DNA from 3 places in the Pectobacterium actinidiae genome. Region 1 is predicted to be linked to each of the others. Evidence: predicted binding sites of a transcription regulator. Region 1 holds the regulator's gene; each other region holds the start of a gene.
What was found. The regulator sigma-54, encoded in region 1, starts transcription at its own class of promoters, with help from an activator protein. The targets are predictions, from matches to a motif close to GTTGGCACANNTTTCGCTNT.

Region 1 (3,287 bases):
CCTCACCGTTAATTCTGGTGAAATCGTCGGCCTGCTGGGGCCGAACGGTGCTGGCAAAACGACAACGTTCTACATGGTGGTGGGCATCGTCCCGCGTGATGAAGGACGCATCGTCATTGACGATGATGACATCAGCCTGCTTCCTTTGCACGAACGTGCGCTGCGCGGTATCGGCTATCTGCCGCAGGAAGCCTCTATCTTCCGTCGCTTAAGCGTTTATGACAATCTGATGGCGGTGTTACAGATCCGTAAAGATCTCACGACCGAACAGCAGGAAGATCGTGCCAATGAGCTAATGGAAGAATTCCATATTATTCATTTGCGCGATAGTCTGGGACAATCGCTGTCCGGCGGAGAAAGACGCCGCGTAGAGATTGCGCGTGCGCTGGCAGCGAATCCGAAGTTCATTCTGCTGGATGAACCGTTTGCGGGCGTAGACCCGATCTCCGTACTGGATATTAAAAAAATCATTGAGCATCTGCGTGACAGCGGGCTTGGCGTGTTGATTACCGATCATAACGTCCGCGAAACGCTTGATGTGTGTGAACGAGCCTATATCGTGAGTCAGGGCAACCTGATCGCCCACGGTTCACCGACCGATATTCTGGCCGATGAACAGGTGAAACGCGTCTATCTGGGCGAAGGCTTCCGACTCTGATAGGGTAATATTTTCTCTTTGCAGCACTTATGGGACGTTAGCGCGATTTATGAAGCAAGGTTTGCAACTCAGGCTTAGCCAGCAACTGGCCATGACTCCACAGCTCCAACAGGCTATCCGCCTGTTGCAACTGTCCACGCTTGAATTGCAACAGGAGATTCAACTGGCGCTGGAAAGCAATCCGTTGCTCGAACAAACGGATCAGCACGACGAAATCGAGTCATTTGAAAAGGCAGACAGCGATTCACTGGATACCGGTGAAGCCCTTGAGCAAAGGGACATGCCTGAAGAACTGCCGCTCGATGCTACCTGGGATGAAATTTACTCCGCAGGCACACCGTCGGGCACGGGCACCGACTACCGCGATGAAGAGCTGCCAATTTATCAAGGCGAAACCACGCAAACGCTTCAGGATTACCTGATGTGGCAGGTGGAGCTGACACCGTTTTCAGACACCGATGCGGCCATTGCGACCTCTATCGTCGATGCCGTGGACAACACTGGCTACCTGACCGTGCCGCTGGAAGACATTCTTGACAGTATCGGTGACGACGACGTAACGCTGGAAGAAGTTGAAGCCGTACTCAAACGCGTGCAGCGCTTCGATCCTATTGGCGTCGCGGCCCGCGACCTGCGTGATTGTCTGCTGGTGCAACTTTCCCAGTTCGCCGACGACACGCCACGTCTGGCCGAAGCACGCCTGATCGTCAGCGATCATCTCGATCTGTTAGCCAACCATGATTTCCGCAGCCTGATCCGTATCACACGCCTGAAAGAAGAGGTGCTGAAAGAAGCACTGGCGTTGATTCAATCACTCGATCCCCGTCCGGGGCAATCGATCAACACGGGCGAATCTGAATACGTCATCCCTGATGTGCTGGTACGTAAAGTTCAGGGAATCTGGTCCGTTGAACTCAACACCGACAGCGTTCCCCGCTTGCAGATTAATCAGCAATACGCGGCGCTGGGCAATAGCGCGCGCAACGACAGCGACGGACAATTTATCCGCAGCAATCTGCAAGAAGCGCGCTGGCTCATCAAAAGTCTGGAAAGTCGCAATGACACGCTGCTAAAGGTAACCCGCTGTATCGTCGAACAGCAGCAGGATTTCTTCGAGCAGGGTGAAGAATTCATGAAGCCCATGGTACTGGCAGACATCGCGCAGGCAGTGGATATGCATGAATCCACCATCTCACGCGTGACGACACAGAAGTTCCTGCACAGCCCGCGCGGCATTTTTGAGCTAAAATATTTCTTCTCCAGCCACGTTAATACCGATAGCGGCGGAGAAGCGTCGTCAACGGCAATCCGCGCGTTGGTGAAGAAGCTTATTGCAGCGGAAAACCCCGTGAAGCCACTGAGCGATAGCAAGCTGACGGCGCTGCTCTCCGATCAGGGCATCATCGTGGCACGTCGAACCGTGGCAAAATACAGAGAGTCTTTATCTATCCCACCATCAAATCAGCGTAAACAACTGGTTTGATCTCAACAGAGAAGGAAGACGCTATGCAGCTCAACATTACCGGACACCACATCGATATCACTGAACCACTGCGTGATTTTGTGAACGGCAAGTTTGCCAAATTAGAGCAGTATTTTGACCGGATTAATCAGGTCAATGTGGTATTGAGAGTGGAAAAAGTTCAGCAAATTGCCGAGGCCACGCTTCACGTTAATGGCGGTGAGCTGCATGCAACCTCAGAAGCGGAAGATATGTACGCGGCGATAGATTTATTGATTGATAAGCTGGCGAGACAGCTCAATAAGCATAAAGATAAACTCAAGCAGCACTAATTTTCTCCTTTGCCGTTTGGCAAAGGAACAAACTCGGCCCATCCATCGGGTGGGTCGGGATCACCAGAAGTGAAAGCGTTGTTAAGTGAAAATAAAATGAACCACGATCCCGTATTGCAACTCAGCACCGTATTACGTCCTGAGTGCACCCGAAGCACCGTCCACTGCCAAAGTAAGAAACGGGCATTGGAAATTATCAGCGAGCTGGCCGCCAAGCAGCTCAATATTCCTTCGCAGATTATCTTTGATGCCATCCTGACCCGCGAACGCATGGGCAGCACCGGAATCGGCGGCGGCATTGCTATTCCTCACGGCAAGCTGGAAGACGATAATGCGCTGGGTGCCATCGGTGTCTTCATCCAGTTAGAGCAACCGATCGCTTTCGATGCCATTGATAATCAGGCCGTTGATCTGCTTTTTGCCTTGCTGGTTCCAGCGGAACAATGTAAAACCCATTTGCATACCCTGTCGCTTGTTGCCAAGCGGCTGGCGGATAAAACGGTTTGCCGACGCCTGCGTGCGGCGCAAAGCGATGAAGAGCTGTACCAGATTATGACGGAAGCCGGTTAAGCCGGATGGTTGTCATGTTCACGATGACGGGCGATTCGCGGTGGATTCAGAGAATACTTGCAATCCATGCGCTAAGCCGTCATTTTTTTAGCTATACATCACTTTATAAAAACAGTGGCAATGAAAATTCGCCATCACGTTGCCAGAGGGGAGTCGTCAGATGGTGCTGATGATTGTCAGCGGTCGTTCAGGTTCAGGAAAATCTGTCGCCCTGCGTGCATTGGAAGATATGGGGTTCTACTGTGTAGATAACCTGCCCGTTGTT
Region 2 (3,287 bases), 670 kb from region 1:
CAACAACGCGCCTGCGTCTGCTGTCAACGCCAGACGCGCTAGCCCCAGCTGTACACGACTACGTTCACAAAAGAAACCCGCCAACAGTGCCACATCCTGACTGCGCTCACGTAGCGGCGGTACGGAAAGCGGGAATACGCTCAGACGGTGGAACAAATCGGCACGGAAAGCGCCATCCAGCACCGCCTGCCGCAGATCGCGGTTAGTCGCCGCCAGCACGCGCACGTTCACTTTCAGGCTACTGTCATCGCCCACGCGCTGGAGATCGCCATACTGCAATACGCGCAGCAGCTTCGCCTGTAACGTCAGCGACAGTTCGCCAATCTCATCCAGAAACAGCGTGCCGTTATCCGCCATCTCAAACTTGCCGGTGCGATGATGGATTGCGCCAGTAAACGCGCCCTTAACATGGCCAAACAGCTCACTTTCCGCTACCGATTCCGGCAACGCGGCGCAGTTCAGATAAACCAAAGGGTGATCCGCACGACTGGATCCACGATGGATCGCCCGCGCCACCAGCTCTTTACCGACGCCGGTTTCCCCCATGATCAGTACGTTCAGGTCGGAACCCGCGACGATATCAACCTCTTTCTTCAGCCGCTGCATCGGTTCCGACAGCCCAACCATTTCCTCCACGCTTTCCGCCGCCGGACTTTCAGCCCGCACTGGCGCGGGCAACTGCCGCTCAAGACGCTCCATCAGCAGCGCGTTACTCAGCGCCGCCGCCGCCATCGCCCCCACCAGCCGGAGTTCTTCATCGCTAAAATGGTCGAACTGACACGGATCCATGCCGTCCACGGTCAACGCGCCGATCAAATTCTGATTGGCGAACAGCGGCAGGCCAACGCAGGCATGTACCTTAAGATCTTCCTGACTGGGGATCAGGCCGTCATACGGATCGGGAAGCTGGCTGTCCGCCGGAAAGCGCACCACGTCGCCCGCGCGGGCAATCGCCTCCAGACGGGGATGATCGGACAGACGAAAGCGTCGCCCCAGCACGTCCGGTGCCAGACCATCGATCGCCAACGGACGGAACAGCTGATTCTCGTAACGCAGCAGCGCCGAGGCATCGCAGCGCAATAGCTGGCGCAGGCTGTTGATTAAGCGTTGGAAACGATCCTGATTCGATAGCCCCATTTGCAGCTCGATAGCAATACGGGCAAGGGCGTTAATAGAGAGCGTCATGGTGTGTCCTAATGACAGAGACTATGTCATTAGGACAATAGAGCAATGATGTCATTTTGACAATTATTTTTTATTAAAACCATATAAATCAATATATTAAAAACTGGCACACTTCCTGCAATCTCTACAGCATATCCCCGACTATGACGACTGAGGTTTCAGAACATGACAATTCACGTTAAGAACAATATCCACTGGGTTGGACAACGCGACTGGGAAGTGCGTGATTTTCACGGCACGGAATACAAAACGCTGCAAGGCAGTAGCTACAACAGCTACCTGATCCGCGAAGAGAAAACCGTGCTGATCGATACCGTCGATCACAAATTCAGCCGTGAGTTTGTGCAAAACCTGATGGCGGAAGTGGATCTGAACACGATTGACTACATCGTGATCAACCACGCCGAAGAAGATCACGCTGGCGCGCTGAGCGAGCTGATGGCACGTATTCCTAACACGCCGATTTACTGTACCCACAACGCGATCGATTCCATTACCGGTCATCACCATCACCCCGAGTGGAATTTCCACACGGTCAAAACTGGCGATACGCTGGATATCGGCAACGGCAAACAGCTGATCTTTATCGAAACACCGATGTTGCACTGGCCGGACAGTATGATGACCTACATGACCGAGGATGCCGTACTGTTCAGTAACGATGCGTTCGGTCAGCACTACTGCGATGAGCACCTGTTCAATGACGAGGTGGATCAAACCGAACTGTTCGAACAGTGCCAGCGCTATTTCGCCAATATTCTGACGCCGTTCAGCCGCTTAGTCACCGCCAAGATCCACGAAGTGCTGGGCTTTAACCTGCCGCTGTCGATGGTTGCGACCTCACACGGCGTGGTATGGCGTGACGATCCTGCTCAGATCATTCATCTGTATCTGAAGTGGGCGGACAGCTATCAGGAAGATCGCATCACGCTGTTTTACGACACCATGTCGAATAATACCCGCATGATGGCTGACGCCATTGCGCAAGGCATTAATGATGTCGATCCCGGCGTCGCGGTGAAAATCTATAACGTCGCCCGCCACGACAAGAACGAAATTCTGACGCAGGTCTTCCGCTCCAAAGGCGTGTTAGTCGGTTCATCCACCATGAATAACGTGATGATGCCGAAGGTCGCCGCCATGCTGGAAGAGATCACCGGCCTGCGCTTCCAAAACAAGAAAGCTTCGGCGTTCGGTAGCTACGGCTGGAACGGCGGTGCGGTAGACCGCGTTCAAACCCGCCTGATGGACGCCGGTTTTGAAACCACGCTGGCGCTGAAAACCAAATGGCGTCCTGATGGTTCAGCGCTGGAAATTTGCCGCAATCACGGCCGTGAAATCGCCCGTCAGTGGGCATTGCACCCGCTGGATGATACGCCTGCTCGTCGCGTCATCTCGCCCGTAAAACAGACCGCTACGGCTCCGCAAAATGTCAATGCCTCAGCCGAAAGCGCCTGCGGATGCAATGAAGTCGCTGCACCACAGCCGACAGCACAGCCAGCGGTACAGTCAGGAAACGGTTGTATGCAGTGCAGCGTCTGCCAGTGGATCTACGATCCGGCGCTCGGCGAACCGATGCAGGATGTCACCCCTGGCACCATGTGGTCGGACGTCCCCGACAGCTTCCTCTGCCCAGAATGTGGGCTGGGTAAAGACGTTTTCAATCCGATTCGCTAGGGAGAGGATGATGCAAGATATCGTGATTATTGGCGCGGGCTTTGCCGCCCGCCAGCTCATCCGACAGCTGCGTAAGCTGGATGCGCACTGCCCTATCCGCCTGATTACCGCCGACAGCGGCGATGAGTACAACAAGCCGGATTTAAGCCATGTGATGAGCCTGCAACAGCACGCCGACGATCTGACCAAGATGTCGGCCGCCGCGTTTGCCGAAGAAAATCGTATCACGCTGCTGGCAAACACCCATGTCACCGCGATTGACCGCGATACACAACAGGTCGTCTGCGGTGCGGATCGTTACGACTACCACAAGCTGGTGTTGGCAACGGGTGCCAGCGCGATGGTGCCGCCAATCCCTGGACGCGAACATATGCTGACGCTCAATAGTCAGCAGGAATACCGCGCCCATGAAGGCCGACTCTGGC
Region 3 (3,287 bases), on a different contig from region 1:
ATGTTACGTCGCAACGGCCAATGCCGATGGTGAAAAAAGCCCATCCGAAGATGGGCTGAAGCGTTTCCACGGCAACAAAAACAAACTTCTTAGTATTCTGTTGTTTATCGGTCATGGCTGGGTATCAGCACACCCAACCACGCCGAGGTAGATATTAAACGCTGTAATACAGTTCGAACTCAACTGGGTGCGGCGTCATACGAATGCGGTCAATCTCAGATTTACGCAGCTCGATGTACGCTTCGATAGCATCGTCGGTGAACACGCCACCACGAGTCAGGAACTCACGGTCTTCGCTCAGTGCAGCCAGAGCCTCATCCAGAGAACCTGCAACTTTTGGAATCTCTGCTTCTTCTTCCGGCGGCAGGTCGTACAGGTTTTTATCCATCGCATCGCCAGGGTGGATCTTGTTGATGATGCCGTCGAGGCCAGCCATCAGCAGTGCAGCGAAGCACAGGTATGGGTTAGCTGCTGGATCCGGGAAGCGCGCTTCGATACGACGTGCTTTCGGGCTAGCAACCACTGGGATACGGATTGAAGCAGAACGGTTACGGGCAGAGTAAGCCAGCATAACAGGTGCTTCGTAGCCTGGGACCAGACGCTTGTATGAGTTGGTGGTCGGGTTCGCCAGGGCGTTGATAGCTTTAGCGTGTTTGATAACACCGCCGATGTAGAACAGCGCCAATTCAGACAGGCCGCCGTATTTGTCGCCAGCGAACAGGTTAGTGCCGTCTTTAGACAGAGACATGTGGCAGTGCATACCTGAACCGTTATCACCGAACATAGGTTTTGGCATGAAGGTCGCGGTTTTGCCGTAGGCGTGAGCGACGTTATGTACAACATATTTGTAGATCTGAATTTCGTCAGCTTTTTTGGTCATGGTGTTGAAGCGGGTAGCCACTTCGTTCTGACCAGCGGTAGCCACTTCGTGGTGGTGAGCTTCAACAACCAGACCCATTTGCTCCATAGTCAGACACATAGCAGAACGGATGTCCTGTGATGAATCGACTGGTGGAACAGGGAAGTAGCCGCCTTTCAGACCTGGACGGTGACCTTTGTTACCGCCTTCGTATTCTTTACCAGAGTTCCAGTAAGCTTCGATGTCGTCGATAGCAACGTGAGAACCAGAAGTGCTGCTGCCGAAACGGATGTCATCGAACAGGAAGAATTCTGGCTCAGGCCCGAACAGTACGGTATCGGCAATGCCGGAAGAACGCAGGAAATCTTCCGCACGTTTCGCGATAGAACGCGGGTCGCGGTCATAGCCTTGCATCGTGCCTGGTTCAAGGATGTCACAACGAATGATCAGTGTAGAATCTTCGAAGAACGGATCGATCATTGCCGTGCTGGCATCAGGCATCAGAACCATGTCTGACTCGTTAATACCTTTCCAGCCGCCAATCGAGGAACCATCAAACATTTTACCTTCTTCGAAGAAGTCGGCATTGACTTGATGAGCCGGAATGGTGACGTGCTGCTCTTTACCTTTAGTATCCGTGAAGCGTAAATCAACAAACTTCACTTCGTGCTCATTCAGCATCGTCAAAACATGTTCTGCGGACATACTTGGTTCTCCCGATTGGTCATTTATCGTCGTGGAACGAATATCGTTGTGGATTGATGTTGTTGCCGTGAGTAGACTAAAGCTAAAAGTGTGCCAACTTTTTAAATGTGTGCAATGTGTTGCTCCTTGGGGCTTTCTCACGTAAACCCACTGCACCATTATAGTCTAAAGCACCAAAACGGTGCTCCATGTGTGAATTATTGCACCTATTTAGTGCATTCATGTTCGCTTGTAGCGCTTTTGCACCGTGAAAGGGATCACAAAGCACGCAGCTCTAGGTTGTTTATCATAGATGCTTGTGATCTTGTTTAGTCCCTCGATTAATACGTGTACAATAGCGCGCTATTTCTAAATGCCTGAGGCAAAGCTGTGATCGAAAATTTGCGTAACATCGCCATTATTGCGCACGTTGACCATGGGAAAACCACCCTGGTTGACAAGCTGTTGCAACAATCCGGAACGTTCGGTGAACGTGTCGAAGCAACCGAGCGTGTAATGGACTCCAACGATTTGGAGAAAGAGCGTGGAATTACCATCCTCGCAAAAAATACCGCCATTAATTGGAAAGACTACCGTATTAACATCGTAGATACCCCGGGACACGCCGACTTCGGCGGCGAGGTTGAACGTGTAATGTCGATGGTTGACTCGGTACTGCTGGTTGTTGATGCGATGGATGGCCCGATGCCGCAAACGCGTTTCGTGACCAAAAAAGCATTTGCCAACGGTCTGAAGCCAATTGTGGTTATCAACAAAGTTGACCGTCCTGGTGCGCGTCCTGACTGGGTTGTCGATCAGGTATTCGACCTGTTCGTGAACCTGGATGCGACTGACGAACAGCTGGATTTCCCAATCATTTATGCTTCTGCGCTGAATGGTATCGCGGGTCTCGACCATACCGACATGGCGGAAGATATGACTCCGCTGTATCAGGCGATTGTCGATCACGTTTCTCCGCCTCAGGTTGAGATGGATGCGCCGTTCCAGATGCAGATCTCTCAGCTGGACTACAACAACTATGTTGGCGTTATCGGTATCGGCCGTATCAAGCGCGGTAAAGTTAAGCCTAACCAACAAGTGACTATTGTTGATAGCGAAGGCAAAACCCGTAACGGTAAAGTCGGTAAAGTTCTGACTCACCTGGGTCTGGAGCGTATCGACGCGGCTGAAGCGGAAGCTGGCGATATCATCGCAATCACCGGTCTGGGCGAGCTGAACATTTCCGACACCATCTGCGATCCGCAGAATGTCGAAGCGCTGCCAGCACTGAGCGTTGATGAACCTACCGTTACCATGTTCTTCAACGTCAATACTTCACCTTTCTGCGGTAAAGAAGGTAAGTATGTAACGTCGCGCCAGATTCTGGAGCGTCTGAACAAAGAGCTGGTGCATAACGTTGCCCTGCGCGTTGACGAAACCGAAGACGCTGATGCGTTCCGCGTTTCTGGCCGTGGTGAATTGCACCTGTCAGTTCTGATCGAAAACATGCGTCGTGAAGGCTTTGAGCTGGCCGTATCACGTCCGAAAGTTATCAACCGTGTTATTGACGGTCGTAACCAAGAGCCGTTTGAAAACGTGACGCTGGACATCGAAGAACAGCACCAGGGTTCAGTCATGCAAGCCATGGGTGAGCGTAAAGGTGATGTGAAAGACATGATCCCAGATGGCAAAGGTCGTATCCGTCTGGATTACCTGATTCCTGCTCGTGGCCTGATCGGTTTCC

Region 2: a site for sigma-54 is predicted at 1,288-1,307, ahead of norV (anaerobic nitric oxide reductase flavorubredoxin). Genes of this name have one in related genera too.
Region 3: a site for sigma-54 is predicted at 1,643-1,662, ahead of glnA (glutamate--ammonia ligase). Genes of this name have one in related genera too.

Annotation. Positions count from the first base shown of each region.
Region 1 is NZ_JRMH01000001.1:45,566-48,852, reverse strand. It holds gene lptB (LPS export ABC transporter ATP-binding protein) at 1-658, shown strand, start outside; gene rpoN (RNA polymerase factor sigma-54) at 708-2,141, shown strand; gene hpf (ribosome hibernation promoting factor) at 2,165-2,452, shown strand; gene ptsN (PTS IIA-like nitrogen regulatory protein PtsN) at 2,549-3,022, shown strand; gene rapZ (RNase adapter RapZ) at 3,183-3,287, shown strand, end outside.
Region 2 is NZ_JRMH01000001.1:718,778-722,064, reverse strand. It holds gene norR (nitric oxide reductase transcriptional regulator NorR) at 1-1,185, opposite strand, end outside; gene norV (anaerobic nitric oxide reductase flavorubredoxin) at 1,351-2,862, shown strand; gene norW (NADH:flavorubredoxin reductase NorW) at 2,873-3,287, shown strand, end outside.
Region 3 is NZ_JRMH01000002.1:615,055-618,341, forward strand. It holds gene glnA (glutamate--ammonia ligase) at 155-1,564, opposite strand; gene typA (ribosome-dependent GTPase TypA) at 1,934-3,287, shown strand, end outside.